Regions from separate parts of the Aeromicrobium sp. UBA7512 genome, predicted to be linked through region 1. Evidence: predicted binding sites of a transcription regulator. Region 1 holds the regulator's gene; the other holds the start of a gene.

What was found. Region 1 encodes LexA, which represses DNA repair genes until DNA is damaged. Its sites were predicted from a motif close to TCGAACANNTGTTCGA; they were not measured.
Region 2: B2363_RS15095 (HNH endonuclease signature motif containing protein) is a predicted target of LexA. The motif match lies at 10,496-10,511, and genes of this name have one in related genera.

Annotation. Positions count from the first base shown of each region.
Region 1 covers NZ_DLNK01000003.1:160,352-175,985, reverse strand. The annotation lists gene B2363_RS02730 (hemerythrin domain-containing protein) at 72-542, shown strand; gene B2363_RS02725 (hypothetical protein) at 558-866, opposite strand; gene lexA (transcriptional repressor LexA) at 949-1,635, shown strand; gene galE (UDP-glucose 4-epimerase GalE) at 1,645-2,613, opposite strand; gene B2363_RS02710 (carboxypeptidase-like regulatory domain-containing protein) at 2,636-4,381, opposite strand; gene B2363_RS02705 (ATP-dependent DNA helicase) at 4,424-6,373, opposite strand; gene hflX (GTPase HflX) at 6,430-7,824, opposite strand; gene dapF (diaminopimelate epimerase) at 7,821-8,633, opposite strand; gene miaA (tRNA (adenosine(37)-N6)-dimethylallyltransferase MiaA) at 8,643-9,551, opposite strand; gene B2363_RS02685 (antitoxin) at 9,642-9,863, shown strand; gene lgt (prolipoprotein diacylglyceryl transferase) at 9,896-10,735, opposite strand; gene trpA (tryptophan synthase subunit alpha) at 10,737-11,531, opposite strand; gene trpB (tryptophan synthase subunit beta) at 11,528-12,775, opposite strand; gene trpC (indole-3-glycerol phosphate synthase TrpC) at 12,815-13,630, opposite strand; gene B2363_RS02660 (hypothetical protein) at 13,794-14,648, shown strand; gene B2363_RS02655 (hypothetical protein) at 14,709-15,041, shown strand; gene B2363_RS02650 (MFS transporter) at 15,010-15,634, opposite strand, start outside.
Region 2 covers NZ_DLNK01000007.1:863,235-878,868, forward strand. The annotation lists partial or broken gene scpA (methylmalonyl-CoA mutase) at 1-49, shown strand, start outside; gene B2363_RS15070 (hypothetical protein) at 118-1,506, shown strand; gene meaB (methylmalonyl Co-A mutase-associated GTPase MeaB) at 1,573-2,556, shown strand; gene B2363_RS15080 (transglutaminase-like domain-containing protein) at 2,602-3,396, shown strand; gene B2363_RS15085 (acyltransferase family protein) at 3,552-5,621, opposite strand; gene B2363_RS15090 (CDP-glycerol glycerophosphotransferase family protein) at 5,762-9,091, shown strand; gene B2363_RS15095 (HNH endonuclease signature motif containing protein) at 9,201-10,478, opposite strand; gene B2363_RS15100 (citrate synthase 2) at 10,621-11,736, opposite strand; gene pdxH (pyridoxamine 5'-phosphate oxidase) at 11,834-12,469, shown strand; gene B2363_RS15110 (MFS transporter) at 12,517-13,782, shown strand; gene B2363_RS15115 (hypothetical protein) at 13,786-14,505, opposite strand; gene B2363_RS15120 (cryptochrome/photolyase family protein) at 14,515-15,634, opposite strand, start outside.

The DNA.
Region 1 (15,634 bases):
GTCCGTGCCAGGCATGGAGGCGTGGGATCCGAAGGAGTCGACGATGACCTCGTCGTTGCCTTCGCCCTCGCGTGACTGAGGGCGAGAAGACCAGGCTGATCGCCTGGAGCCGGGAGCTGCGCCGTGTCCACACGCGGCTGCGCGAGGCCTTGACAGTGACGCGTGCCGCCGTCGCCGCGGGCGAGCCCGTCGGCCCCGCGACGCGCGACCTGCTGCTGTTCTGCCACGGCTTCTGCACGGCCCTCTCGGGCCACCACCGGGGCGAGGACCACGAGCTGTTCCCCGCGATCGCGGCCGCGCGTCCCGACCTGGCCGACACCCTGCGCCTGCTGCGCCAGGACCATTCGATGATCGAGTACCTCGTCACCGGTCTGCGAGACGCGGTGGACCGCTCCGCCTCGGCTGCCGAGCTCGACCGGCACCTCGAGGGCATCGCCGCGGTCATGGAGAGCCACTTCCGGTTCGAGGAGCGCCGGCTCCTCTCGGTCCTGGAGACGCTGGAGCTCGACGCCGACCCCCACAGCGCCCTGGGGCCGCTGTGAGCCCCGCGGCCCCGATCAGCCGAGGAGACGGCCGAGCAGGAAGGCGATCGCGCCGACCACCACCACGAGGGCGATCGCACCGCTGACCAGCTCGACGGGGCCCAGACCGTGGTCGGGCACCCCGTGCTGGCGCAGGTCGACCTCGAAGTCCGGCAGCAGCAGCTGGAGGTCCACGGTGGCGTGGTCGGCCACGCCGTGCTCGCGCAGCACCTCGCGGGCGCAGGCCTCGACCTGCGCCAGATCCTCGACGGTGGACGTGCCCACCCCGGACACGTCGACCGTCCACCGGTCGCCCTCACGCGTTCCCACCACCACATAGCTCACGTCCCACACCCTAGGCCACGGGCGGACACGCCGAGTCGAACACGTGTTTGATCCGCGGCTCCGCCGGGACTACGGTCGGGGCATGAGCGAGAACCTGGACGAGCCGGTCGACCTGACCGGGCTGACCAAGCGTCAACGGCGCATCCTGGTGTTCCTGAAGGACCACATCGAGTCCCACGGCTACCCGCCGAGCATGCGCGAGGTCGGCGCCGCGTGCGATCTCGCCAGCACGTCCTCCGTCTCGCACCAGCTCCGCATGCTCGAGCGCAAGGGCTTCATCCGTCGCGATCCCAACCGGCCGCGCGCGCTCGAGATCTACCTCCCCGACTCCAAGCCCGCGATGCGCTCGCGTCCGGCCGAGGTCGACGAGACCGGCAGCGGCGACGCGGTCCCCCAGCCGGCCTACGTGCCGATGGTCGGACGCATCGCGGCCGGTGGCCCGATCCTGGCCGAGGAGCGCGTCGAGGAGGTCATGCCGCTGCCCCGCTCGCTCGTCGGCGACGGCACCCTCTTCCTGCTCGAGGTCAAGGGCGACTCGATGGTCGAGGCCGCGATCTGCGACGGCGACTACGTCGTGATCCGCCAGCAGCAGGTCGCCGAGAACGGCGAGATCGTGGCCGCCATGATCGACGGCGAGGCCACCGTGAAGACCCTCAGCCGCAAGAACGGCGAGGTCTGGCTGCTGCCGCAGAACGCCTCCTACGACCCGATCGACGGCACCGACGCCCAGATCATCGGCAAGGTCACCGCGGTCCTGCGCCGGGTCTGACGGTCGGCGTCAGTCGGCCGGCTCGACCGGACGCGAGGCCCACGCGCTGGCGACCATGTCGTCGAGCGTGTGGGTCAGCTTCCAGTCGAGGTCGCGCGCCGCGAGGGCGCCCGAGGCCACGATGCGGGCCGGGTCGCCAGGACGACGTCCCATCACCTCGGGCTCGAACGCGATGCCCGTGGCGTCGGAGACCGACTGCATGATCTGGCGCACCGAGACCCCCTCGCCGTTGCCCAGGTTGTAGACCCGCGCGAGCTCGTTGCCGGCCAGCAGCCGGCGCACCGCGGTGACGTGCGCCTCCGCGAGGTCGGCCACGTGCACGTAGTCGCGCACGCAGGTGCCGTCGGGCGTCGGGTAGTCGTCGCCGAAGATCCGCGGGCGGTGACCCTGGGCGAGGGCCCGGATCACCAGCGGGAAGAGGTTGTGCGGGCTCGAGTCATAGAGGTCGGGCTCACCCGATCCCACCACGTTGAAGTAGCGCAGCGACGTGTGGCGCAGGCCTGTGGCGTGCGCCTGGTCGCGGATCATCCACTCCCCCACCAGCTTGGACTCGCCGTAGGGCGACTCCGGTCGGGTGGCGGTGTCCTCGGTGACCGTCTCCACGTCGGGGGTCCCGTAGACGGCCGCGGTGCTGGAGAACACGATCGCGCCGATGTCGAGCCGCTCCATGGCGCGCAGCAGGCTCAGCGTGCCGCCGGCGTTCTGGCGCCACGTGTGGGCCGGCCGCTCGACCGAGACCCCGGCGTACTTGAACGCGGCCAGGTGGATGACGGCCTCGATGTGGTGCTCGGCGAGCTGGTCGACCAGCTGCTTCGCGTGCAGGACGTTGAGGTCGATGAACGGGACCTCGGGTCGCACGAACTCGCGGTGGCCGCTGGAGAGGTCGTCGACGACGACCGACTCCAGGCCGGCGCGCTCGAGGGCCCGGACGACGTGAGCACCGATGTAGCCGGCTCCGCCGGTGACCAGGATCGCCATGCTGGCAGCCTAGGACGCCGGGCTACTGCCGGAACTTCAGGGTGCCCACGGACTTGTTCTTGCCCCGCGTGACCTTGACGGTCTTCGGACCGGAGAACCCGCGCGAGATGCCGCGCCACGAGTCGGCGTTGACGACGATGCGGTAGCGCCCCGACGCCAAGCCGGTGACCTTGAAGCGGCCGCCGCCGTCGGTCATCGCGGTGCGGTAGACCTTCTTGCCGTCGGTGGAGGTCAGGCGGATCATCAGCTCGGTGCGCGGCTTGACCTTGTTCGCCGTGACACGACCGCTGACCGAGCCGCCCTTGTAGTTCTTCAGGCCGACGCGCATCGACGAGCCCTTGACGTACACGCGCTTGTACGTGCCGGACGTCCAGGCCCGGCAGTGCTGGCGGTACATCTTGTAGTTCTTGGCCTTCCACTTCTCGAACCCGCGATCGAGTCCGTTGAAGTAGCCGTCGTTGTTCTTGTAGCGGCTCTTGTACCAGGCGTGGCAGCCGGTGCGGCGGCCCATCTCGAACCAGTAGTAGCCCTCGCCGAGGCTGACCTGGCGGCCGTTGCCGGCACGGACGACGTCGGACGCGAGGATCGCGCGGCCCGTCGCGTACTCGCGGATCGTCAGGTAGCGGTCGACCTTGGCCGAGCTGGAGCGGCCCTGGTAGCCACCGGCGATGACCGAGACCTTGGTGCGGTGCCGGCCGATGTTCTGCACGCGGCCGGAGAGACCACCGTTGGGCAGCTGGAGCATGCGGCCCGTGGAGCTGGCCTCGGCACGCTGGTTGACCATCGTGTGGCACGAGCCCCACCCGCGGTCGTTGGCGCCGAACCACAGGCCACCGGCGGGCTTGACGGCGTAGATGCGGTTGCCGGAGGTGGGCAGGAACCCGACCTCGTAGCGACCGCTGGAGTTGGTGCGGGTGCGTCCGTAGACGTTGGCGCAGGACATGAAGTCCAGGTCGCGCAGCACGCGCGAGGAGCGGGACCAGTAGGGAGGACGGCCCACGATGGTGACCTCGGAGCCGGCGACCGGCTTCGAGCCGTTGACGACCTGGCCGCGGATCGACGCGTAGCGCGCGTTGGCGACGTAGCGGTACTTCCCGCCGCGGGTGACGCGGATCGTGGTGCCCGCACTCATGTCACGAGCGCCGCCGGCGAAGGCGCCCGCGCCGTTGCCACGGAACCACCACGAGCGGCGCTCGCCGCCGGAGGTGCCGATGATGTGCAGCTTGTAGCTGGCGGACGGGGAGTTGTTCGCCCCCATGCGGACGCGGAAGGAGAAGCGGCCGCCGTTGCGCTCGACGTCGTTGGCGGTGGAGATCAGCACGTTGCGGTTGCGCGAGCCCAGGCGCCACAGCTCGACCTTGACGCCGGTGGCGGCCGCGCCGCCGGTGCGGGCGACGGTGCCGGAGATGGTGCCGTAGGTGACCTTGGCCTGCTGCGTGATGGGGCGCGCCGCCGCGCCGCTCATCCGCACGACCGCCTTCGGCTTCGCGCGCCACGTCGTGTTGCGGAACGTCACGTAACGCGACGACCGGGCCTTGACCTTGAAGCTGCGCTTCTGGGAGGAGACGCCGTCGACCCAGATGTGGCCCTTGCACGTCTTCTTCTTGGTGCAGCGCGCCCAGACGGCGCCGTACCCGGCGTCGGTCATGGCCACGAGGGCGGTCTTGGTCGACAGTGTGCCCGCGGCCTGCGCAGGTGCGACGGCGACGAAGAGAGATCCGACGAGCGCCAGGCATGCAGCGGCGAGCGAGGGAAGACGGAACGGCATGGGATCCCCGAGCTGGTTGAGCGATGAGTCCGGGCCACGGTATCAAACCGAGGCCTGATTCCCCGCCTTCGCCGTTTCGTCGAGGCGGCGCAGCGCCGCGGTGACGACCGATCGGTCGGTGGTCCGCCACAGCGGCGGCAGGGAGGAAGCCAGGAATCCGCCGTACCTCGCGGTGACCAGGCGCGGGTCCAGGATCGCCACCACGCCGCGGTCGGTGGAGCGCCGGATGAGGCGACCGACGCCCTGGGCCAGCAGCAGCGCGGCGTGCTGCGCGGCCACCTGCATGAAGCCGTTGCCGCCGCGACGCTCGACGAGGCGCTGGCGGGCGCTGCTGAGCGGGTCGTCGGGGCGCGGGAACGGGATGCGGTCGATGATCACCAGGGTGCACGTGTCCCCCGGCAGGTCGACGCCCTGCCACAGGCTCAGCGTGCCGAACAGGCACGCGCTCGGCTCCTCGGCGAAGCGGCGGGCCAGCTCGGGCAGCTGGGCGTCGCCCTGGCAGAGGATGTCGAGGTCGGGCAGGGACTCGCGCACGTACTCGGCCGCCCGCTCGGCGGCGCGCCGCGAGGAGAACAGCCCGAGGGTGCGGCCGCCGGCCGCCTTCACGAGGGCGGTGATCTCGCCCAGCTGCTCGGCCTCGAGCCCGTCGCGGCCGGGCGCCGGCAGGTGGCGCGCGACGTAGAGGATGCCCTGGCGCTGGTAGTCGAAGGGCGAGCCGACGTCGAGACCGGTCCAGTTCTCGCCCTTCATGTCGAGCCCGAGGGACGCCGCGACGGGACCGAACGAGCCACCGAGGGTGAGCGTCGCGCTGGTGAGCACGACGGTCTTCTCGCCGAACAGCTTCTCGCGCAGGGCGCCCGAGACGTCGATCGGCGCGATGCGCAGGTGCAGGCCGGTGCGGCCCTCCCCCAGCCACAGCACCTCGGTCTCGCGACCGGCGGCCATGCGCTCGGCCACGCTGCGGACGTCGTCGATCGAGGTGCGCGCCTGCTGGCGGCCGGGATCGGCCTCCTCGCCCTTCTCCTTGGTGAAGCTCGAAAAGCAGGCACGGGCGCTGTCGCGGACGAGGGCGAGCGCGCCGGCCAGGGCGGGCTCGATCGCGTCGATGCGGCCGGGCTGGACGTGCGTGAGTGCATCGGCGAGGGCGTCGGCGGCGTCACTGAGGTCGTCGGCGGTGCCCCCGTCGTCGAGGTACGACCGGGCCCGGCGGGCGGCTCGCTCGATGAGGCCGGGGTCGAGCTCGTCGGTGGACGCCTGGGTGACCCGGGCGGCGAGCTCGTGCGCCTCGTCGACCACCACGGCGTCGAACTCCGGGAGCATCGGGATGCCCTCGATCGCGTCGATCGCGAGCATCGCGTGGTTCGTGACCACGACGTGGGCGTTGGCGGCGTCCTCGCGGGCCCGCTCGGCGAAGCACTCGGCGGCGTACTCGCAGCGCGCGGCGCCGAGGCACTCGCGCGAGGAGACGCTGACCTGGCGCCAGGCGCGCTCACCGTGGGTGGGCGCGCCGTCGCGGTCGCCCGCGTGGCCGCCCTGGGCCTGGTCCTCGGCCCACTCGCGCAGCTGCACGACCTCGGCGCCCAGCGAGCCCTCGGGGACCTCGACCAGGACGCCCTGGTCGTCGGGTGCGCCCTGGCGGACCCGGTGCAGGCACGCGTAGTTGGCGCGGCCCTTGAGCACGGCGTGGTGCGGCACCGTGGACATCGTGCCGCGCGCTGCCTCCTTGAGAGCCGGGATGTCGCGCTCGACGAGCTGGTGCTGCAGGTTGAGCGTGGCCGTCGCGATCACGACGCGCTTGTCGTGCAGCAGCGCCGGCACGAGGTAGCCCAGCGACTTGCCGGTGCCGGTGCCGGCCTGGACCAGCAGGTGACGCTCCTCGGACAACGCCTTTGCGACCGCCTCGGCCATCGCGACCTGCCCGGGGCGCTCGGATCCGCCCACCGCCGCGACGGCGGCACCGAGAACGTCGGTCACACCGGGTCGGGAGGGCATGGCAGAACGCTACCTGTCCGCCGGAGCCGCGGACTCACCGATCCACAGGGACCGGTTCAGTGGGCCCGGGCGAACTGCTCGAGCTCGGCGGCGAGCTCGGGGTGGACGCGCGCGACGACGTGCGTGCCGTCGGCGACGTGCTCGAGCTGCTCGATCTCGGCGTGCAGGTGCAGCTGGTTCACGAGGTCGCCGCGCGAGTACGGCACCACCGCGTCGACCAGCACCTCGGGCACCGGCAGGTCGGCCTCGATCGCGTTCAGCAGCTCGTCGATGCCCTCACCCGTGCGGGCGCTCACGACGACCGCGTGCGGCTCGCGGGCCAGCAGCGCCTTGAGCACCAACGGGTCCGCCTGGTCGGCCTTGTTGATGACGATGACCTCCGGGACCCGGACGGCCTCGATCTGCGCGAACACCTCACGGACCGCGGCGATCTGGCCCTCGGGGTCGGGGTGCGACCCGTCGACGACGTGCAGGACGAGGTCGGCGTCGGCCACCTCCTCGAGGGTGGAGCGGAACGCCTCCACTAGCTGGTGCGGCAGGTGCCGGACGAAGCCGACGGTGTCCGAGAGCGTGTAGACGCGTCCGTCCGATGTCTCGGCGCGACGCGTGGTGGGATCGAGGGTGGCGAACAGCGCGTCCTCGACCAGCACGCCCGCACCGGTCAGCCGGTTGAGCAGGCTCGACTTGCCGGCGTTGGTGTACCCGGCGATCGCGACCGACGGGATCTTGTTGCGGCGGCGCTCGGCCTTCTTGGTCTCGCGGGTGCCGCGCAGCTCCTTGAGCTCGCGGCGCAGCTTCGCCATCTTGGCCTGGATGCGGCGGCGGTCGGTCTCGAGCTTCGTCTCACCGGGACCACGGCCGCCGATGCCCTCGCCGCCCGCGGCCTGGCCGCCGGCCTGCCGGGACAGGTTGCCGCCCCAGCCGCGCAGGCGCTGGGTCTGGTACTGCAGCTGCGCCAGCTCGACCTGGGCCTTGCCCTCGGCGCTCTTGGCGTGCTGGGCGAAGATGTCCAGGATCAGCGCCACGCGGTCGACGACCTTGACCTTGACGCGGTCCTCCAGGTTGCGCAGCTGGCTCGGCGCCAGCTCGCCGTCGCAGATCACGGTGTCGGCACCCGTCGCGCGCACGGCCTCGCGCAGCTCCTCGACCTTGCCGCTGCCGATGTAGGTGGCGGGGTCGGGCTTCTGGCGGCGCTGGATGAGCGCGTCGAGCACCTCGGAGCCGGCCGTCTCGGCCAGCGCCTTGAGCTCGGTCAGGGAGTTCTCGGCGTCCTCGACGGTGCCTTCGGTCCACACGCCGACGAGCACCACGCGCTCGAGCCGCAGCTGGCGGTACTCGACCTCGCTGATGTCCTCGAGCTCGGTGGACAGTCCGGCGACACGGCGCAGCGACGAACGGTCCTGCAGGTCCATCTCCCCCTGCTGGAGGTCGGGACGGGTCTCGTCGCTCATCCGCGCCACTCCATCGTTCCGCCGGCCACGATCCGGGCCGGTCCCCGCAGGACGGTGCGCTCCGGCTCGACGGTCACGTGCAGGGTTCCGCCGGGCACGTCGACCCGGTACTCGGTGGGATCGTGTGCTCCGTCGGCATGCGCGGTGGCGATCGCCGCGGCGCACGCCCCGGTGCCGCAGGAGCGGGTCTCGCCCGACCCGCGCTCGTGGACGCGCATCCCCACGTGGTGGGTGCCGCGTCGCTCGACGAACTCGATGTTGACGCCCTCGGGGTAGACCGACTCGGAGAACGCGGGCTGCTCCAGCAGGGTGCCGGCGTCCTGCACGCGGTCGACGAACGCGACGGCGTGCGGGTTGCCGGTGTGCACCTCGAGCGCCTCCCAGGTCTGGCCGGCGGCCGAGACCTTGGAGTGCGTGCCGGTGGTGAAGGCCCCCATGTCGACAGCGATCTCGTCGCCGACGACGGAGAGGAACTTCAGCCCGTCGCGCGTGTCGATCGGGAACTCCGGCCCCTCGACGAGACCCTGCTCGAGCAGGTGGCGCGCGAACACGCGGATGCCGTTGCCGCACATCTGGCTCAGCGAGCCGTCGGCGTTGCGGTAGTCCATGAACCACTCGGCGGGCGAGTTGTGGCCCAGCGCGGTGCAGCGCACGACGCGCATGACACCGTCGGCGCCGATGCCGCGGCGCCGGTCGCACAGGGCGGCCACGAACGCCGGGTCGAGGTCACCGTGGAGGGTGCCGTCGTGGTCGGGCAGCAGCACGAAGTCGTTCTCGGTGCCATGCCCCTTGAACCACGTGAATTCCATGTCCCCAGCCTACGGGTGATCGACGAGTGCCACCGCGCGCCCGAGCAGGTCGGGATCGTCGAACGGCAGCCAGTGGATGCGCGGGTCCTTGCGCATCATCCGGTCCTGACGCCGCGCGAACCGCCGGGTGCCGGACTTCGTCTCGGCGCGCGCCTCGTCCTCGGTCAGCTCACCGGCCAGCATCGCGAGCACCTGCTGGTAACCGAGCGCCCGCGAGGCCGTGGGCGAGGCCGCGAGGCCGGGCAGTCCCCTGATCTCCTCGACGATGCCGTCGGCCCACATCGCGTCGACGCGGGCGTCGATGCGCGCGTCGAGCACGTCCCGCGGCACGTCGAGCCCGATCATCACGACCTCCGGGTAGATCGACACCGGTTCGGGCATCGTGGCCGCGAACGGCTCGCCCGTCAGCTCGCCCACCTCGAGGGCACGGACGATCCGGCGCCCGTTGGTGGGCAGGATGGCCGCGGCGGCCCGCGGGTCGCGCCGGGCGAGCTCGGCGTGCAGCGCCTCGGGACCGACGTCGTCGAGGCGCTCGGCCCACCGCGCGCGCACCCGCGGGTCGGTGCCCGGGAAGTCCAGCGGATCGATCGCGGCGCGCACGTACAGCGACGAGCCGCCGACGAGGATCGGCACCGCGTCACGATCACGGATCTGCTCGATGGCGGCGCGCGCCGCCCGCTGGAACGCCGCGACGCTCGCCTCCTCGGAGGGGTCGAGGACGTCGAGCAGGTGGTGCGGGACCCCGGCGCGCTCCGCCTCGGTGGCCTTCGCGCTGCCCACGTCCATGCCGCGGTACAGCTGCACGGAGTCGGCGTTGACGATCTCACCGCCCACGGCGCGAGCCAGGCCGACCGAGAGCCGCGTCTTGCCCGAGGCGGTCGGACCCACGACGGCGACGACGGGACGGCTCGGTCTCATGGGGCCAGTCTTTCAGGCGCGCGCGGCCGACCCGAAGTACCGTGACGTGCGGGACCGCCGAGCGGTCCTCCATCGACGAGAGGGGCACCCATGGGCTTCCTGGACAGGTTCAAGGGCAAGGACGCCGAGCAGCTGGTCGACCGGGCCAAGGAGGAGGCGGCGCGGCACGACGAGGACATCGACGCCGCGATCGACAAGGTCGCGGACCTCGCCGACAAGGCCACCGACGGCAAGTTCACCGAGAAGATCGACGATGCCGCCGCCAGGCTCAAGGAGGCCGCGGACAGGATTGACGAGGACCCGAAGGCCTGAGGAAGCGCTGGCAGTGACGTTCCCGGGGTCCTCTACGGCGTGTCGGCCCCGGAAACGTCACGCTCAGGGGTCTCGCGATACCGGCGGCCGGCCCACACGAAGTAGGCCAGGGCCAGGCAGAACACCACGATCGAGGTCCAGATGTTCAGCCGGAACGGGCCGATGTGGTTCACCGTGTCGATCCGCAGCGCCTCGATCCAGCCGCGCCCGAGCGTGTAGAGCATGACGTAGAGCGCGAACACCCGTCCGTGCGTCAGCGCGAAGCGCTTGCCCAGCCACACCAGCAGCGCCGCGGCCGCGAGGTTCCACAGCGCCTCGTAGAGGAACGTGGGGTGGAACGTGGCGAACTGCTCGTAGCCGTCGGGACGGTGCTGCTCGGAGATCTCCAAGCCCCACGGCAGCGTGGTGGGACGCCCGAAGAGCTCCTGGTTGAAGTAGTTGCCGAGCCGCCCGATCGCCTGCGCGACGAGGAGGCCCGGCGCCAGGGCGTCGGCCATCTTCAGGAAGTCGATGTCGTACCGGCGGCAGGCGATCCACGCGCCCAGGCCGCCGAACGCGATGGCGCCCCAGATGCCGAGGCCGCCCTCCCAGATCTTCAGCGCGTCGATCGGGTCCCGACCGTCGCCGAAGTAGAGCTGGGGGTCGGTGAGGACGTGGTAGATCCGTCCGCCGATGATGCCGAACGGCACGGCCCAGATCGCGACGTCGCCGATCGCGCCGGGGCGGCCGCCGGCCGCGACGAACCGGCGGTCGGCGATCCAGATCGCGGCGAAGACGCCGGCGATGATGCACAGCGCGTAGGCCCGCAGGGGCAGCGGCCCGAGGTGCCAGACGGCCTGTTCCGGCGAGGGGATGAAGGTGGCGATGGTCATGTCAGTCCCGTTCCACGCCGGTGCGCAGGTCGGTCACGAGGTCGCGGATGGCGGCGAGCCCGGAGGCCTCGTCCGGCTGGTCGAGCAGGCAGCGCACGAGCGCCGATCCCACGATCACCGCGTCGGAGAACTCGGCGATCTCGTGGGCCTGGGCACCGTTGCTGACGCCGAGCCCCACGCCGACGGGCTTGTCGGTGACCTTGCGCAGGCGGCCGACGAGCTCGGGCGCGAGACTGCTGGTCTGCTCACGCTGTCCGGTGACGCCCATGACCGCGGTGGCGTAGATGAAGCCGCTGGCGGCCTCGGCCGTCATCGCCAGCCGCTCGTCGGACGACGACGGCGACACGAGGTAGATGCGGTCCAGACCCTGCTCGCGGGAGGCGCGCTCCCAGTCGACGGCCTCGTCGGGAATGAGGTCGGGCGTGATGAGCCCCGCTCCCCCGGCGGCGGCGAGGTCGGCGGCGAACCGGTCGACTCCGCGGCGCTCCACCGGGTTCCAGTAGGTCATCACGACGGTGGGCGCGCCGGCGGCCGAGGCCTGCACGACGCGGAAGACGTCGTCGACCCGGGTGCCGTTGACGAGGGCGGCCTCAGCGGCGGCCTGGATCGTGGGCCCGTCCATCACGGGATCGCTGTAGGGCAGGCCCACCTCGACCAGGTCGACCCCGGCCTCGATCATGGCGCCGATGGCGGCGATGGAGCCGTCCACCGTGGGGAACCCGGCGGGCAGGTAGCCCACGAGGGCCGCGCGGTTCTCGGCGCGCGTGCGCTCGAACAGTTCGTCGATCACCGTCATCGGTCCGTCTCCGCCCGGTCGTTCTCGTCCAGCAGGCCGAAGTACTTCGCGGCGGTGTGCACGTCCTTGTCGCCGCGGCCCGAGAGGTTGACCAGGATCGTGGCGTCGGGACCCATCTCCTTGGCGAGCTCGACCGCGCCGGCCAGCGCGTGCGCCGACTCGATCGCCGGGATGATCCCCTCGGTCTTGCACAGCAGGTCGAACGCGGACATCGCCTGAGCATCGGTGGCAGGCCGGTACTGGGCCCGTCCGATGTCGGCCAGGTGCGCGTGCTCGGGGCCCACGCCCGGGTAGTCGAGGCCGGCGCTGATCGAGTGTGACTCGATCGTCTGGCCGTCCTCGTCCTGCAGCAGGAACGAGCGCGCGCCGTGGAGCACGCCGACCTCGCCGGCGGTGATCGTGGCGGCGTGGCGACCGGTCTCGAAGCCGTCGCCGCCCGCCTCGATGCCGATGAGCCGCACGCTCTCGTCGGGCACGAACGCCGTGAAGAGGCCGATCGCGTTCGATCCGCCGCCCACGCAGGCCACGGCCGCGTCGGGCAGCTTCCCGGTGAGCTCGAGGACCTGGGCGCGGGCCTCGTCGCCGATGCCTCGCGTCAGCTCACGCACCATCGTCGGGAACGGGTGCGGGCCCGCGGCGGTGCCGAAGAGGTAGTGCGTCGTGTCGACCGTGGTGACCCAGTCGCGCAGCGCCTCGTTGATCGCGTCCTTGAGGGTGGCGCTGCCCGTGGTGACCGGGATGACCTCGGCGCCCAGCATCTGCATGCGGGCGACGTTGAGCGCCTGGCGCTCGGTGTCGACCTGGCCCATGTAGACGGTGCAGTCCAGGTCGAGGTAGGCGCACGCCGTGGCGGAGGCGACACCGTGCTGACCGGCCCCCGTCTCGGCGATGCAGCGCGGCTTGCCGATGCGCTTGGCCAGCAGCGCCTGCCCGATCACGTTGCGGATCTTGTGGGCGCCGGTGTGGTTGAGGTCCTCGCGCTTGAGCAGGATGCGCGCACCGACGGCCCGGGAGAACCGGTGCGCCTCGTACAGCGGGCTGGGCACGTTGGCGTACTCGCGCAGCATGCGGTCGAGCTCGGCGCGGAACGCGGGATCGGCCTGGGCGGCCTCCCACTCGCGGGTGATCTCGTCGAGCGGGGCGATCAGGGCCTCGGGCATGAACCGGCCGCCGAAGCGGCCGAAGTGGCCCGGACCGTCGGGAAGCGCCGATCGCGACGGCGATCGGCCGGAGATGTCAGTCATGGTCGTCCTGGGTGAGGGGTCGGCGGGGAGCTGGTGGTCTCAGCTCGGCTGCCATCGGTGCTGCAGGGCCGGGTGGGAGCCGGCCGCGACCAGGTCCGCCACGGTGGCGCGAGGGTCGTCGCCCCGCACGAGGGTCTCACCGACGAGCACGACGTTGGCGCCGAAGCGCGCGTACTCGATCACGTCGTGCGGTCCTCGGACGCCGGACTCGGCGACCTTCACCACCGAGTCGGGGATCCGGGGGGCGAGGCGCTCGAAGGTGCCGCGGTCGACCTCGAGGGTCTTGAGGTTGCGGGCGTTCACGCCGATGAGGTCGGCGTCGGCCGCGAGGGCGCGGCGCACCTCGGCCTCGTCGTGGACCTCGATCAGCGGGGTCAGGCCGATCGACCGGGCACGGTCGATGAGCGACTCCAGCGCGTTCTGGTCGAGAGCGGCCACGATGAGCAGGGCCATGTCGGCGCCGGCGGCGCGCGCCTCCCAGAGCTGGTACGACGTGGTGATGAAGTCCTTGCGGAGCACCGGCACGTCGACCTGGCCACGCACGGCGCGCAGGTCGTCGAGGGTGCCGTTGAAGCGACGCTGCTCGGTCAGCACGCTGATCGCGGCGGCGCCGCCGGCCGCGTAGTCGGCGGCGAGCTGGGCCGGGTTCTTGATGTCGGCGAGTGCACCCAGGCTGGGACTGGACCGCTTCACCTCGGCGATCACCGAGACGCCCTCGGCGCGGAACGCCGGCATGGGATCCAGGGCCGGCGGCTGCTTGTCGGCCTGACGCTTGAGGTCGTCCAGGGAGACCCGGCTCTGACGCTCGGCCAGGTCCTCGGCCACCCCCGCGAGGATGTCGTCGAGCACGGTCATCGCACTCTCCCTTCCCCTGTCGGGACTCGGCTCCGAACTGACCTCCAGCGTATCCCCGCACCGTCACCAAGCGGCACGCACCCTCCGTTTCGAGACAGCATCACTGGCAGGATCGATGTTCCGCACGGTGTACGGAGCGGCGCATCCTCCCTATGCTCGCCTCATGTCGACCAACGAGCCGCCCACCGGACCCGACCCGGAGACCCCGGGTGGTCCTGTCCCGCCCCCGCCGCCGTCCTACGGCGGCCCCGCCTACCCGCCTCCCCCGCCCGGTGACGCCTCCGGCGGCGGCTACCCGCCTCCGCCCGGGGGGTCCGGCTACGGCGGTGGCTACCCGCCTCCGCCCCCGGGCGGCTCGGGCTTCATCGAGCCCTTCAGCCCGACCGACGCGATCGGCTACGGCTGGCGCAAGTTCTCCTCGAACGCGGGCCAGTGGATCATCGCCGGACTGGCGATCTTCGCCGTCTCGGTGATCTTCGGCGTCTTCAGCTTCCTGGTGCAGCCGGACATCGACGCGACCGAGACCAACCCGTTCGCCGGTTTCAGCTTCGCCAGCATCGTCGTGAACCTGCTCTCGACGCTCGCGACGTACGTGATCTCCGCGTTCATCTACCGCGGCGCGCTCGACGAGACCGAGGGCCGGCCGTTCTCCCTCGCCGACACGTTCTCGCGGGTGCCGATCGGACCGGTCATCCTGACGTCGCTGCTGGTGTCGATCGGCATCACGATCGGCCTCGTGCTGTGCGTCCTGCCGGGCGTCATCTTCGCGTTCCTGTCCTACTTCGCCCTGCTGTTCGTGGTGGATGAGAACCAGTCCCCGGTCGATGCCATCACGTCGAGCGTGAAGCTGGTGTCGGCCAACCTCGGCCAGGCCCTGCTGCTGGCGCTGCTGAGCTTCGTGATCGTGCTGATCGGTGCGTGCCTGTGCGGCGTCGGCCTGCTCGTGGCCTACCCCGTGGTGACGATCGCCACGGCGTACGCCTACAAGAAGTTCCGCAACCAGCCGGTGGCGGCCTGATGCTGTGAGACACGGCGCGGCCGGGCGAGCAGCCCGGCCGCGCCGTCCTATGCTCGGCGGGTGACGAGCTACCCCGCGCCGCCCGGCCAGCCTCCCTACGGCCAGGGCTACCCCGCTGCTCCGGACGGCAACCAGGCCGTGTGGTCGCTGGTCATCGCCATCGTCAGCATCTTCCTGGCCTGCTGCTGTGGCGTGTTCTCGATCGCCGGTGGCATCGCGGCCATGATCCTGGCCAGGAACGAGCGCACCCGCGCCGAGCAGTGGAACGGCCCGTACGCCGACACCTCGATGGCGACCGCCGCCTACTGGCTGGGGGTGGCCGCGATCGTGATCGGCGTGCTGTCGCTCATCGCGACCGTCGTCAGCGTGGCGCTGGAATTCGCGCTGGCGTGACCGGGCGCGGCAGCAGCAGGCTGCCCACCGCCGCCGCCACGGCGAGCGCCCCCGCCAGCAGCCACGCCGACGTGTAGTCCCCCGAGGCGGCGCGCAGGGCGCCACTGGCCGCCGCCGCGACGCCGGCACCGATCATGTGGGCCGCGAACACCCAGCCGAAGACGATGCCGCCCCGCTCGGCCCCGAACGCGGTGCGGCACAGCACCACCGTCGGCGGGACCGTGGCGACCCAGTCCAGACCGAACAGCGCCACGACCAGGAGCATCGGCGGCTCGACCGTCGGGCCGAGCAGCGCCGGCACGGCCAGCAGCGCGAGGCCACGCAGCGCGTAGTAGACCGACAGCAGCAGGCGCGGGTCGTAGCGGTCGGTCAGCCACCCCGAGCCGATCGTGCCGACGATGTCGAAGATGCCCACCACGGCCAGCAGCCCGGCAGCGGTCGTGGCCGCCATCCCGTGGTCGTGGGCGGCGGGCACGAAGTGGCTGCTGATGATCCCGTTGGTGGTCCAGCCGCAGACGAAGAACGTGCCCGCGAGCAGCAGGAACGAGCGCGTCCGGAGCACCTCGCGCAGCACCGTGACCGCGTGGACGACG
Region 2 (15,634 bases), on a different contig from region 1:
CGCCGACTCGGCACTCGACCTGCTGGAGAAGCTGCGCGCGCAGAGCTGATCCCTCGGGCGACCCGACGCCGGCTGTCGACGCTGGGCTGCAACTCCCAGTTGCACTAGTCTGTGGCGGTGGACACCCGCTCGGACACCCGGCTGGACACTCGCCTGGACACTCGTCTCGACTACATGGACCACGCCTCGTACCTGGCGTTCCGTGCCCTCGGTCATCACCCGACGCTGCACTACACGTGGGTCTACGACCGCGCGGTCGACCTCGACGCGCTGCGCCGCCTGTCCGACCGGCTCCACCAGGGGCGGTTCGCCCGCGTCGTCGAGGCGGCACCGGGGTGGGGCGGGCGGCCCCGCTGGGTCCGCCCCGACGCGCCCGTGCCGATCGAGGTCGAGCCCGCCATGCGGCCCCGGTCGCAGATCGAGCAGTGGTCGGTCGAGGTCTCGCGGCGGCCCATCGATCCGGGCGAGGGACCGCCGTGGCGCTTCGGCGTCCTCCGGCTCGACGACGGCGGCAGCGCGGTCGCGATCGTGGTGTCGCACACGGTCACCGACGGCGTGGGGGTGCTCCTGGGACTGCGTGAGGCCGTCGAAGGACTCGACCTCGGGCTGGCGTATCCGCGCCGCGGCGAGCGAGCCCGGAGCCGCCTGTCCCACTGGCGTGAGGTCATCGGGTCGCTCCCCGAGAAGGTGCGGGCCCTCCGTGCGGTCGTGCGTCAGATGCGTGCCGAGCGGAGCCTGCCGCACCGGGCCTCGGCGGCGGCGCTGCCCGTGGCCACACCCGTCGCGGAGTTCACCGCGCCCGATCCGCCGGTCCGCGACGGGGCCGCCCGCGTCGTGACCTTCGTGTCCGAGGCGTCGTGGGACGCGTGCGCGGAACGGCTCGGTGGCACCTCGAACGTGCTGGCCTCGGCGCTCGCCGCGCGGCTCGGGCTCGACCTGGGTCGGGTGCAGCGGAACGGCACGGTCAACCTGACGATCCCGGTCAGCGTGCGTGAGGGCGACGACGACCTGCGGGGCAACGCCCTGTCCTCCGTCGTCGTCACCCTCGACCCGGCCGAGGTGACGCACGACCTGCGCCCCGCGCGTGCGGCGATGAAGGCCGCGCTGAGCGCCCGGGACGCGAACCAGCTCCCGCTGCTGGCGGCCCTGCCGCTCGTCCCCTTCGTGCCGGTGTGGCTGCTGCGCCGCCTCGAGCGGTTCGCCCTGGGGGCCGACGTCAATGCCGTCGGCTGCTCCAACCTCGGGCGCGTGACCGGGCCCGTCGAGCTGATCGACGGGCGGCCGTGCCAGTACGCCTGGGGTCAGTTCAACGAGCCCGGCCGGCCCACGGCCGAGCTGGCCCGGATGGGTGGGCAGGGGTTCCTGGGCGTCACCTTCTCGGGCGGTCGCGTCGTCATCAACGCGGTGGCGTTCCGCCCCGGCGCGGACAACTCGGACGAGGCGCTGCTCGCGATCGTGCACGACGTCATCGCCGAGTTCGGTCTCGGCCCGCCCCTGCCGTGGTGACGGCCCCGCCCGGCGTCGTCGTGCTGGCGGCCGGGTCGGTGGAGGCCACGCCCTAGACTCGCACGCGTGGTTGACGTCGACAGGGTGGTGCAGGGCGTCCGCGCGGGCCGGCGGGCGGAAATCTCACGTGCGATCACGCTGGTCGAGTCGCGCCGAGCCGATCACCGGGCGGCCGCGCGCGAGGTGCTGGCCGAGCTGGCCGCGGCGCCCGACTCGAAGGTCGGGGGAGCGGTCCGCGTCGGCATCTCCGGCGTTCCGGGCGTGGGCAAGTCCACCTTCATCGAGGCCCTCGGCGTCCACCTCACCGAGCGCGGTCACAAGGTCGGCGTCCTCGCCGTGGACCCCTCGAGCGTGCGCACCCGCGGCTCGGTGCTCGGCGACAAGACCCGCATGGTGCGCCTCTCCACCGACCCGAACGCCTACATCCGCCCCTCGCCGAGCGCGGGCAGCCTCGGTGGCGTCGCCCGCGCCACCAGCCAGGCGCTGACGGTGCTGGAAGCGGGCGGCTACGACGTCGTGCTCGTCGAGACGGTCGGCGTCGGCCAGTCCGAGATCACCGTGGCCGGCATGGTCGACACGTTCCTCTTCCTCACCCTCGCGCGCACCGGCGACCAGCTGCAGGGCATCAAGAAGGGCATCCTCGAGATCGCCGACGTCATCACGGTCAACAAGGCCGACGGCGAGCGGGCCCGCGAGGCCGAGGGCACCGCGCGCGAGCTGGCCGGCGCGCTGCGCCTGGTCTACGCCGGCACGCAGGACTGGGTGCCGCCCGTCCTCACCTGCTCGGCGCTGGAGGGGACCGGCATCGACACCGTCTGGAGCCGCGTGCTGCGCCACCGTGAGTTCATGGGCCACCGGGGCGTCGCGGAGAAGCGCGCGCAGCAGCAGCTCGACTTCACGTGGGCGCTCGTGCGCGACGAGATCGAGCAGCGCCTCGCCACCGACGCGTCGGTGGCACAGGTCCGTGAGCGGGTGCGCGAGGAGGTCCTCGCCGGCACGCTCTCACCGGCCGCCGCCGCCGACGAGATCCTCGGCGCCTTCGACGCCTGACGTCGCCGGATCGCGGCGTCGGGGTGCCCGTGCCAGCATGGTGCGGTGAAGCGCACCGTCACGGCCCACCTCGAACTGCACGCGTTCGACCGCGCCGACCTCGTCCTCTCGATCGCCGTCGCGGCGAACGTGGCCACCTCGAGCGAGTCGTTGCGGGTGGTCCAGGACGGTGCCGAGCTCGAGGCCCGCGAGATCGCCGGCCGCCACGAGACCCGCCTGCACCGGATCGACGCGCCCGCGGGCCCCATCACGATCGACTACGAGGCGGTCGTCGACGGTCATGCCCGGCCGATCGCCACGGAGGAGCTCGACATCATCGAGTACCGGCGTCCCAGCCGGTACGCGCCCTCGGACTCGCTCTTCGCGATCGCGAAGGCCGAGTTCAAGGGCCTGTCCGGCAAGGACCTGCTCGACGCGGTGACCTCCTGGGTCGGCACCCACCTGTCCTACGTGCCCGGCAGCAGCCGACCCACCGACGGCGCCGTGCAGACGATGCTGAAGCGCCAGGGCGTGTGCCGCGACTACGCGCACCTGGTCATCGCCCTGCTGCGCGCGCACGACGTTCCCGCGCGCCTCGTCTCGGTCTACGCCCCGGGGCTGCAGCCGATGGACTTCCACGCGGTCGCCGAGGCCTACGTCGACGGTGAGTGGCACGTCGTGGACGCCACCGCGCTGGCCCCGCGCGAGACGATGGTCCGCATCGCCACCGGCATGGACGCCTCCGAGACGGCCTTCCTGTCGCAGCACCACGCCGCCGTGAACCTCAACAGCATCAACGTCACGGCGGTCGTGGACGAGCTGCCGCGCGACGACGTGACCGAGCTCGTCGCGCTCGGCTGAACCGAGAGGTGAACTCGCAGTGACACGCCGAAAAGAACCAGCGGACTAGTTACAAAGAACTAGCGGATGGGTTAGTCTTCCCTCAGCGACCGCCGCGTCGTCGCATCACCTCGGGGGGGTGATACGGCGCCGCGGCATCGTCATGTCAGGGGCCCTCACGAGGGACGCGGCAGGGCGTTCATGTCCACCAGTCGCCGGTACACGTACGGCGTCATCGTGCGCACGTACGTGACGCTCAGGTGGGTGATGTCGCGGTACACGTTCACGCCGCCGATGATCGACGGGCAGGTCTCGTCGTCGCAGTAGAGGTCGCTCAGGTCCAGCGTCTGCGCGCCCTCGACCTGGCGGCCGGCGGTCGCGAAGGCGTCGAAGTGCGACAAGGCCTCCTCGCGGCTGAACGCGCACGCGTCCGGCGTGATGCTCTCCAGCTGGGCGAGGCACTTCTGCGGGGCGCGCGGCAGGCGGGGGTTGTCGCGGATCGCGACCACTCGCACGCCCCGGTCCAGCACCGGACGCCACACGGCCTCCATGCTCTCGACGCGCTCCTCGTTCGACCCGCTGAGCATCCGGGCGTAGCCGGTGGTCAGGACCAGGTCGGTGGAGTCGGTGCGGTCGAGCAGCCACTCCTGGAGGTTCGCCTTGAACTCCTGGCAGGTGCTGACGCGCAGCGGGTCGTCGTGGTCGGGTTCGTCGCGGGTCCACGAGCAGCTGCTCCTCAGCTGGGCGGAGAGCGTGATGAGCTTCTGGTCGGCCATCCGGACCAGCGTGGGCAGGAACGACCGGGCGTGGGAGTCGCCCACGAGGGTCACGTGCGGCAGCGAGTCGTCGTCGAGGTCGCCGAAGGTGCAGTCGTTGAGCTCGGTGTCGTGCACACCCCCGAAGCAGTTCGGGTACTCCTTCTCGTAGTCGTTGACCACGGCCTCGGGCGACGGGATCAGCTGGTCGTCGAGCTCGGGGTTGTGGCACGGGTTCTCGGGATCGCGCGAGGCCGCGCCGAAGCAGTCGGGGGCGTCCTCGACCAGCTTCTCGGCGACGGCGACGGCGCGCTCCTGGGCCGCGGCGGCGGTCTGGTGCCCGGCCAGCGACGCCCCGACGAGCGCGGCCGCGCCGACCAGAGTGGCCAGTCCCGTGATGGCCGGCCGGCGCAGGCCGAAGCGGTGCGTGAAGCGGATGGGGTCCTCGACCCAGCGCTTGGTGGCCCAGGCGGCGACGATCGTGAACACGAGGATCCCGACGCGCGGGCCGAGCCCCAGCTCGTGGCCCAGCACGAACGGCAGGATCACGATCGGCGGCCAGTGCCACAGGTACATCGAGTAGGAGATCTCGCCGAGGGTGTGGGTGGGGCGCCACCGCATGACCGGAGTGGGGGACAGGACGCCGCGGGGCTCGCCCGCCCAGATCACCACGAGGGTGGCCACCACGGGGACGATCGCGGCGGTGCCCGGGAACGGCGTGGAGTCGTCGTACGTCAGGCCGCACCACGCCAGCGTCAGGAAGCCCGCCCACGACAGCAGGGCGGTGGGCGCTCCGCGGCGCACCGTGGCGCTGCCCATCGCGAGCGCCAGCAGGGCGCCGGCGCCGAACTGCCACGCCCGCGCCGGGGTGACGAAGTACGCGGCCGGCGGGTTGGCCTGGGTGATCCACAGCGAGTACGCCAGGCTCGCGACGGTCGCGGTGCCGAGCACGAGGGCGACCATGAGCTTGCGTGACCGACCCGTCCGCACCGCCAGGACGGTGGCCAGGATCACCAGCAGCGGCCACACGAGGTAGAACTGCTCCTCGATCGAGAGCGTCCAGTAGTGCTGCACGGTCGTCGGGTCGTTCTCGGCGGCGAGGTAGTTCACCGAGTCGGCCGCCAGGGCCCAGTTCTGCACGTACAGCGCCGAGGCGACGATCTCCTTGAAGTTCTGGCTCCAGGTGACCAGCGGCATCCACAGCCAGACGGCGAGCGCGGACACGGCGAGCACGAGGTACGCCGCCGGCAGCAGGCGCCGGGCGCGGCGCGCCCAGAACCGGGCCAGGTCGACCTTCCCGGTGTCGGCGGACTCGCGCAGCAGGTGCCCGGTGATCAGGAAGCCGGAGATGACGAAGAAGACGTCGACGCCGATGTAGCCGCCCGGGAGGCGCCCCGGCCAGAGGTGGTAGATGACCACGAGCAGCACGGCACAGGCGCGCAGGGCCGAGATCTCGGCCCTGAATCGGTCGCTGGGAGGACTGGCGGGCACCGCACCACGATACGAGGGCGGTCCCCATCGCGCCCACCGCGGCCCGCGGGTGACCCGTCGGGACGCGGCGTCCCCCTCTAGAATCGAGAATCGCGTGGTGGGGGCGTCCCGCCGTGAAGTCGACGGGAACCGAGGAGAGCATGCCTGACGTGGGTCGAGTACGGCGTCGGGTCGTCGCGATGGTGCCCGAGCGCGCGAAGGACCGCCTGCGCCGTGCCCTCGGCAAGGGTCCCGCGCCCCGGCCCCACGCCTCCCTCGTCGTGCGCCACGAGGCCGGCCTCGTCCACTACGCGGGCGCGTTCCGCGACCCGGTGCGCGTGGTGGCCTTGGTGGTTCGTCCCGCCAGCCGGCTCGGCCAGGTCAGCCTCCGCCTCGAGCAGGCCCCGTCCGCCACGTTCGCGTTCGCGCTCGATCCCGTGCAGCTCTGGGAGCTCGGCGGCCGCGCCGCCGGCCGCTTCGACCTGTTCGTCGAGGTCGAGGGGATGGGAAGGAAGCGCACCGAGCAGCGCCTGGGCCGCTTCGACCACACCGACACCTCGGCCGCGATGGCGTTCATCGAGATCGAGGGCGCCGCGTCCCCGTTCGGCGAGCAGGTGCACGCCTGGACCCACGTCACCGACCAGGGCAACGTCTCCGTGCGCTACGCCGCCGAGCCGATCCGTCGCTTCGAGGTGGAGGGCAAGCGGCTCGACGTCGGCCCGCGCGGGATCGCCGCGGACCTCGTCCTCAAGACCTTCTCGCGTCCGGCGAGCGACATCCGGCTGTCGCTGCAGTGGCGGTTCTCCGGGACCACCCAGGAGATCCCCGTGCGCGTCGAGCCGCTCGACGCCACCGCCGCCCACGGCCTGTACGACTACCGGATCAGCTTCGACATCACGCCCGACGCCGTGGACGACGCCGAGCGCGAGGGCATCATCGACCCCCACCTGATCATGGAGCTCGACGGGTTCGAGCTGCCGGTGCGGGTGCCGTTCGCGGAGAAGAGCTTCTCCCACTTCAGGCTCCGCGACCTGCCGGTGCCGACGCAGGGTGGTGCCCACGTCGACCAGTGGGTGCCCTACCTGACCTTCCGTGCCAAGCGGCTCGCGTTCTGGTCGGAGCGCTTCACCGTCGAGAACCACCGGTACCTGCGCCGGATCGAGCGGTGGGCGTGGCTGCTCGCGCCGCTGCGCCCGTTCTCAGGCATCTGGCTCGTGGGGGAGGTGCCCTACAAGGCGCAGGACAACGGCTTCGCGCTGTTCCGCTGGATCCGCCGCAACCACCCTGACCGTCGCGCCTACTACGTGATCGACGCCGACTCGCCCGACCGCGACAAGGTCGAGCCGTTCGGGAACGTCGTCACGGCCCGCTCGCGCGAGCACATCCGCTACACGGCCCTGGCGTCGCGCTTCGTCGGCAGCCACCACGCGGAGTACCTGCACGCCTCGCGGTCGCCCCGGCTGGCCCGGCACGCGCGCGGCCTGCGCGTGTTCCTCCAGCACGGCGTCACCGGCATGAAGAACGTGCGGCTCAACTACGGCCGCCTGCACATGCAGGAGATGCCGCCGGACCGGGTGGTCGTGAACTCGGCCGCCGAGCGCCAGATCTTCATCGAGGACCTCGACTTCTTCCCCTCGCAGGTCGAGGTGACCGGCTTCGCGCGGTACGACTCGCTCTTCGAGGGCGAGCCGCAGGTGCAGCGCCGGCTCCTCGTGATGCCCACGTGGCGCGACTGGCTGACCAGCCGCGAGAGCGTGCTCACCAGCACCTACCTGGCCAACTGGCTGGACTTCCTCAACGACCCCCAGCTGCAGGCGCTGCAGCGCGACGGCGTCGAGATCCTCATGGTGATGCACCCGAACCTGCGGGCGCTGGTGGACGACCTGCCGCTCGAGGGGATCTCGATCGCCCCCCGCGACGCCGACGTGCAGGAGCTCATCCGCACCAGCGCCGCCCTCGTGACCGACTACTCCAGCGTCGCGTGGGACGCGGCGTTCCTGCGGCGACCGGTGTTCTTCTTCCGCTTCGACGACGCGGTGCTCACCGGTGCCCGCACGCCGTTCATCGACGCCGCCACCGCCCTGCCCGGGCCGATCGCGCACCGCGCGGCCGACCTGGCCGGTGAGGTGGCCCGGTCGGCGGGCTCGGGCTTCACGATGGACGACGAGTACGCGCGTCGCGCCGCCGCCTTCCTCGAGCTCCCGACGTCGGGCTACGGGGAGCGCAACTACGAGATGGTGCGCACCGCCGACGGCCTCTCCACGCGGCTGCTGCGGCTGCGCAACGTGCGCGCCGTGCGCGACGCCTTCAAGCGCTTCCGCGCCGGGCCGCACTACTACCGCGTGATGTCGCTGATGTTCCGCTTCGGCAGCCTCCTGCCGCGCCGCGACATCGCCGTGTTCGAGAGCGACCGCGGCAGTGCCTACGGTGGCAGCCCGCGAGCTCTGTTCGAGCGCCTGCACGAGCGGGGGACCTCACTGGACCTCTGGTACGTCAACAACTCCACGCTGCGGGTGCCGCCGGACGCGCACAAGGTGTTCCGCCTGACGCCGCGTTACTTCTGGACGATGTCGCGGGCGCGCTACTGGGTGTTCAACCAGAACGTGCACGACCTGTGCCGCCGGCCGCGGGGCACCCACTACCTGCAGACGTGGCACGGCACCCCGCTCAAGCGGATGCAGAACGACGTGCCGGTCATGCACGGGCGCGCCGACGACTACCACCAGAAGGCGCAGGAGCTGGTGGATCGCTGGTCGAGCCTGGTCTCCCCGAGCCCGTACGCGACCGCGGCCTTCCGCAGCGCCTTCGGCTTCACCGGCCCGATCATCGAGTCCGGCTACCCCGGCAACGACGTGTTCCACACCGAGGTGGGCCGGCAGCGGGCGCGCGAGACCCGGCTGCGGCTGGGCCTGCCCGAGGACCGCACGGTGGTGCTCTACGCCCCCACCTTCCGCGACGACGGCCGCGCGGCCGGTGCGAAGGGCGCGTGGGCCCACGACATGGCCCTCGACCTCGGCCGCTTCGCCGAGCGCCTCGGCGAGAACGTGACCCTGCTGGTGCGCCTGCACCCGCTGGTGAAGTTCACCTGGCCGAAGGACCTCGACGCCAGCATCGTCAACGTCTCGAAGTACCCGGACACGCAGGACCTGCTGCTCGTGGCCGACGCGCTGATCACGGACTACTCGTCGATCATGTTCGACTACGCCCAGCGCGGCCGGCCGATCATCTCCTACGTCTACGACCTCGAGCACTACCGCGACGCCCTGCGCGGCTTCTACGTCGACCTCGAGGAGATCGCGCCCGGTCCCGTGGTGCGCACGAGCGACGAGGTCATCGACGCCGTCTCCCGGCTCGGCGAGGTCGAGGTCCAGTACGCCGACCGCCTGGCCGCCTTCCGCGAGCGCTTCGGAGGGCTGGAGGACGGTCACGCCTCCGACCGCGTCATCGACGCGGTGTTCACCGAGTCCGAGCGCGGCGCCGCCCCGAACTGACTCGCCGTCGATCGAAGTGCCGCTGTGTTCAGGGGGTCCCGCCGTCGATCGAGTGACGCCGAGCTTGCGAGGCGTGGGGGCACCTCCCGCTTGCGGGGGAGTACCGAGATCACGCTGACGCCGCGAGGGGTCGGTAGCGGTGGTTGCGTTGCCACTGGCCGCGCAGCTGGAATTCGGGTGTGCCGTCGTCGTTGAACCGGATGGGGATGTGGGCGTCGTGGACGCGGTGGTGATGGTGTGAGCAGAGCAGCACCCCGGTCTCGAGGTTGGTCTCGCCTCTCTGACTCCACGGGATCGCGTGGTGGGCTTCGGTCCAGCCCGGTGGCCGGTCGCATTGGGGGAACGCGCAGCCCTGGTCCCGTTGGGCGAGGGCGATCCGTTGGGCCGCCGTGTGATGGCGCTTGGCGCGCCCTTCGTCGAGGACCTGGCTCGACCCGTTCATCACGACGGGGAGGATCCCGGCGCCGCAGGCGAGCTTGCGAAGTTGGTTGGCCGACACCGGGGTGCCGAACTCGGTGACCCCGGCGCGGTCGGTCTCGCCACGCAGGGTCTTCTCGTCGACGGTGACCACGAGGGTGGCCGCGACGCCGCCGTGATTGCCGTAGCCCTCGCGCGGCAGGTGGCGCACGATCTCGGCGAACGCCTCACCGGCCTTCTCTCGCGGCTCGCGGCGCGCCTCGTCGGGGCTGCTCTCGGTGAGGGCGCGGCGGCGAGGGCTGGTCTTGGACTCGACCACGGCGCGCAGCATGTCGGCGGTGACGGCGTCGGTCTTGCCGCCGAACGGGACGAGTCCGGTGGTCTCGTCGGGCCGGCCGATCCAGAACTCGCGCAGCTGACCCCGCGCGGACTCCTCGCGGGTGAGCTGGTTGTTCTCGATCCGGTCGGCGCGGTCGGCGTCGACCACCTCGACCGCCCGGCGCGCCTTGCGGCGCAGCTGCTCGGCGGTCATGACCTGCGCCGCGGCCACCATGTCCTGCTCGACCCGGTCCCGCTGCTGTGCCGATAGTCCGACCGGGAGCGTGTCGAGCGCGTCGGTCACGATCGCGGCCTTGGCCGTGGACATGCCCGGCACCGCCAGCGCTTCCTTCACCCGCGGTGCGGCCTCGATTCGGTTCGCCAGACGGATTTGGTGGGCGGCGTCGCGCCGGGTCACACCGGCTTCGCTCGCAACCAACGCCGTCAGGTTCGGCGCATCAGTGGCACGGTGGGCATCGCTCCGGTCGGCGGCGGCCACCAGCGCGAGGCTCAGCGCGTCGGCCTCGCGACGCAGCGCCTGCACCGCGGCAACCTCAGCCGCGAGCTGCTCAGGGCCGAGCGATCCCAGGTCACGCGAGCGCGCGTCAGCCAGGAACCGCTGCCCCGACCTGAGCCCACCGACGACGTCCACGCATCCCCCGATCCGCTTCGAACTGATGTACCAAGACTAGTCCATTGGGCCCAATAAGACAAGGGATGAGTGCGAGGAGGAGGGAAGCAGAACGGGGCGCCGCCACAGTCGTGGCGACACCCCGTGCGGGTCGTGCGGTGGCTCAGGCCTTGGTCTCGGCCCAAGCCGGGTTCCAGCCGGGAACCTCGTCGGCGGTGCGCGAGGCCGGACCGGTGTAGATCGCCGAGGGGCGGATCAGGCGGCCGGTCTTGTACTGCTCGAGGATGTGGGCGCTCCAACCGGCGGTGCGCGCCGAAGTGAACATCGCGGTGAACATGTTCGCGGGGATCTCCGCGAAGTCCAGCACGATCGCGGCCCAGAACTCGACGTTCGTCTCCAGGACGCGGTCGGGGCGGCGCTCGCGCAGCTCCTTCAGGGCGGCCTGCTCGAGTGCCTCGGCGACCTCGGCGCGCGGGGCGGCGAGCTCCTTGGCGGTGCGACGCAGCGTGCGGGCGCGCGGGTCCTCGGCGCGGTAGACGCGGTGGCCGAAGCCCATGAGGCGCTCGCCGGAGTCGAGGAGGTTCTTGACGTACGCCTCGGCGTCGCCGGTCTTCTCGACCTGCTCGATCATGTGGAGCACGCGCGAGGGGGCGCCGCCGTGCAGCGGGCCCGACATCGCGCCCACTGCGCCGGAGAGGGCGGCGGCCACGTCGGCGCCGGTGGAGGAGATGACGCGAGCAGTGAACGTGGAGGCGTTCATGCCGTGCTCGGCGGCGGAGACGAGGTACGCGTCGATGGCCTTGGCGTGGTCCGGGTTGACCTCACCGCGCCAGCGGGTCAGCATCCGCTCGACGATCGTGTCGCACTTGTCGATCTCGCTCTGGGGGACCATCGGCTTGCCGAGGCCGCGGGCGGCCTGGGCGACGTACGACAGCACCATCACCGCGGTGCGGGCGAGGTCGTCGCGCACCTCTTCGGGGGTCTCGATGTCGTAGAGCTGACGCAGGCCCCACACGGGAGCCATCTGGGCGATCGCGCTCTGGACGTCGGCGCGGATGTCGCCGGAGTGCACGGGGATCGGGTACGGCTCGGCCGGAGGCAGGCCCGGGTCGTAGGAGCCGTCGACCAGCAGGCCCCAGATCTTCTCGAACGGCACGCGGCCGACGAGGTCATCGATGTCGACGCCGCGGTACCGGAGCGCGGAGCCTTCCTTGTCGGGCTCGGCGATCTCGCTCTCGAACGCTACGACGCCTTCCAGTCCGTGGTGTACTTGAGTCATGCCTCAATAGTGCCCTGTGGCCGTTCTGCGGCGTGCAGCACGGTCGATTCCCGGCTGCTTCGCCAGGTGCGGTCGTCAGCCCGGTTACCGTGGCGACATGAGCGACGACCTGGCCCGGATGCGGACCGAGTACGCGAAGGCCGGCCTGGACGAGGCCACCGCGGGGGACGACCCGATCGGGCTGGCGCAGGCCTGGATCGCCGAGGCGATCGCCGCGGGCGTCCACGAGCCGAACGCGATGGCGCTGGCCACCGCCACCCGCGATGGCGAGCCCTCGGTGCGCATCGTGCTGCTGAAGGGCTTCGACGCGACCGGCGCCGTCTTCTTCACGAACTACGACTCGCGCAAGGGTCGCGAGCTGGAGCAGAACCCCCGCGCGGCGGCCGTGCTGCTGTGGCACCCGCTGCACCGACAGCTGCGGATCGAGGGTGCGGTGACCCGCCTCGACCCGCACGAGTCGGACGCCTACTTCCTGGCCCGGCCGGAGGGAGCGCGGATCAGCGCGGCCTCGTCGCCGCAGTCGCAGGTCGTCGCCGGCCGCGAGGAGATCGAGCGCCGCTGGCACGAGGCCGAGGACCACCGGGCCGCCGAGCGGCGTCCCGAGGGATGGGGCGGCTACCGCATCGCGCCCGAGGTGCTGGAGTTCTGGCACGGCCGCGAGAACCGCCTCCACGACCGCATCCGGTTCACGCGCGTCGGGGGCGACTGGACGCGCGACCGGCTCGCGCCCTGATCGACGGCGCGGTCACCGGCACCGAGGCGCGCGCCTAGGCTGCTCCGGTGCGAAAGCTCCTCACCGACGTCCGCCCGCTGCGGGTGTCCCCGGCCTACCGCAGGCTGTGGATCGGGCAGGCCGTCTCGGGCTTCGGCCAGCAGATGTCGGTGGTCGCGGTCGCCTGGGAGGTCTGGACCCTCACCGAGTCGTCGTTCTCGGTGGGCCTGGTCGGCCTCGCGGGGCTGCTGCCGCTCATCGTCGGAGGACTCTACGGAGGTGCGCTCGTCGACGCCTTCGACCGCCGCACCGTGGCGCTGGCGTCGGCGATCGGCCTGTGGGTGTCGGCCATGGCACTGGTCGCGCACAGCGTGGCCGACGTGGAGTCCGTCGGGTTCCTCTACGCGGTGGTCGCCGTGCAGGCACTGTTCTTCGCCGTCAACAACCCGGCCCGCGCGGCGATGCTGCCGCAGCTGCTGCCCGGGCACCTGCTGCCGGCGGCGAACGCTCTCGGCATGGCCTCGACGAACCTGTCGTTCACGGTGGGTCCGCTCGTCGGTGGTGCGCTGATCGCGTGGCGGGGCGTGGAGGCGGCCTACGTGGTGGACGTGCTGCTCTACGTGGCGGCGCTGTACTCGGTGGTGCGACTCCCGGCCCTCCCTCCCGCCACGAAGATGCCGGTGCCGGGCATCAGGTCCGTCATCGACGGGCTGAGGTTCCTGCGGACCGCGCCCAACATCGCGATGTCGTTCGTCGTCGACCTGTGCGCGATGGTCTTCGCCCAGCCGCGCGCGCTGTTCCCCGCGCTGGCGGCCACCGTCTACGCCACGTCGGGCGGCGGCGACGCGGGCGCCTCCTCGCTGGGCCTGCTCCAGGCGTCGCCGGCGATCGGCTCGCTGCTGGCGTTCGTGGTGTCGGGCTGGGTCAGCCGGGTGCACCGGCACGGTGTCGCGATCGTCGTGGCGATCGTCGCCTACGGTGCGAGCGTCGCGGCGGTGGGCTTCTCGGCGATCGGGCTGCCTGGCCTGCTGTGGCTCGCCGTCACGTTCCTGGCGCTGTCCGGCGCCGCCGACATGATCAGCGCCGCCTACCGCTCGACGATCCTGCAGTCGGCCGCGCCCGACGAGATGCGCGGGCGCATGCACGGCCTGTTCATCGTCGTCGTCGCGGGCGGGCCGCGCCTGGGCGACTTCGTGATCGGCTCGGTCGCCTCACTCGTCGGCGAGCCGTGGGCGATGGTCATCGGCGGCGGGCTGTGCATCGCCGGCGTGCTCACCTCGGTCGCCCTGCGCCGCCGCTTCCTGGCCTACGACGGCCGCCACCCGACCCCCTAGCGGTCAGCTGCCGAAGGTGGCGATGTCGATCTCGATCCAGACCTGCTCGGCGCGGCCGACCAGCTCGCCGGCCGGCGTGTAGAGCGCCGTGCCGGTGAAGAACTTGCGGCCCTCGCGCGCAGCCAGCTGGCCCACCGCGTGATACGTCTCGCCGGCCACGGGGGCGGAGAGCACCTCGGCGGTCATCGTGCCGAGCACCATCGGCTGCACCGAGAAGTCAGCCGCCCACCCGCCGGGGCAGTCCAGGGCAGCCCACGCGACGGGCAGGCCCACCGTGCCGTCCGCCTCGGCGAACGAGGGATGCACGGTCCACGGGGCGGCCGTGAGGTCGTCGCCGACGGGGCCGCTGAAGATGCGGAGCCCGTCACCCTCACCGCGCGCGGTGCCGCACGTGAAGCACTGGTCGAACGGGTGCGTCGTGAAGCCCGGGTAGGCGGCCAGTCCGGCCTCGACGACGGACGCGTCCAGGAAGGGCGGCGGCTCCCGGGTGAAGGCGCCCGGGCCGGCGGTGCCGACGAGCGCTCCTCCGTGGGTCACGAGCCGGGTCTCGTCGGTGTCGTGCTCCCAGGCCAGCGGGGTGTCGAGCGGCGGCGGCATCCGCAGTCGCGACGTGACCGGGCGGGTGTGGTCCTGCGCGAGCCGCTCCTGGGCGACCAGGCCGCACACCCAGCCGCCGTTGCCGGAGTCGGGCGGACCGTTGAACTGACGAGGGATCGTGACCATGCCCCGACGCTATCCTCCGAGCGCGTCGTGGCGGCGCAGGGCCTCGAGGCGCTCCTGCGCGTGGTCGACCAGCGGGGGCGGGTAGTCGGCCGGTGGGTCCGGGAGGGTCCAGGGCTCGTGCACGCCGCGGCCTTCCACTCCGCGCAGCTCCGGCACCCAGCGCCGGATGTAGGCGCCGTCGGGGTCGAACCGGCGGCCCTGTCCCACGGGGTTGAAGACGCGGAAGTAGGGGGCGGCGTCGGTGCCGCACCCGGCCACCCACTGCCAGCCGTGCTGGTTGTTCGCGAGGTCGGCGTCGACGAGCCGCTCGCGGAACCAGCGCGCCCCGTGGGTCCACTCCAGGTGCAGGTCCTTCACGAGGAAGCTGGCGACCGCCATCCGCACACGGTTGTGCATCCAGCCCTGCGCGAGCAGCTGGCGCATCCCCGCGTCGATGAACGGGAAGCCGGTGCGCCCCTCCTTCCACGCCTCGAAGTCGCCGGCCGGCTCGTCGTACTGCATCTGCTCGTAGGCGCGGTTGTAGTAGCCGAACGCCGAGCCCGGCCACTCGTGCAGGACGTCGGCGTAGAACTCGCGGAACGCCAGCTGTCGCTCGTAGGCGCGGGCGCCGGCCGACGACCGCTCGGCGAGGTCGGCCAGCAGGGTGCGCGGGTGGATCGTGCCCCACTTCAGGTGCACCGACATCCGCGAGGTCGTGTCGAGGTCGGGGCGGTCGCGCTCGGTGTCGTAGTCGTCGACGTGCTCGTCGAGCCACCGTCGCCAGTGCGCCCGGGCAGCCTGCTCGCCCGCCGCGGGGAGGTCGACCCCGTCGGCCTCGCGCACGTCGGGCAGGGCCACCGATCCTCCCGGCCGGACCCACGGCACCGCGTGCGAGCGCACCGCCGTCACCGGCGGGTGTGCACCCTGCGACTGCCACGCGCGGAACCACGGGGTGAACACCTTGTAGGCCGACCCGTCGCCCTTGCGGACCGTTCCCGGCGCGACGGCGTACGACGAGTCCGCGGCCACGAGCGGCACGTCGCCGAGCGCCTCGCCGACCCGCGCGTCCCGGCGGAGGGCGTAGGGGGTGTGCCCAGCGGTCACGTGGACGCTCGCGGCGCCGGTCTCGCGGACCACCCGCGGCACCTCC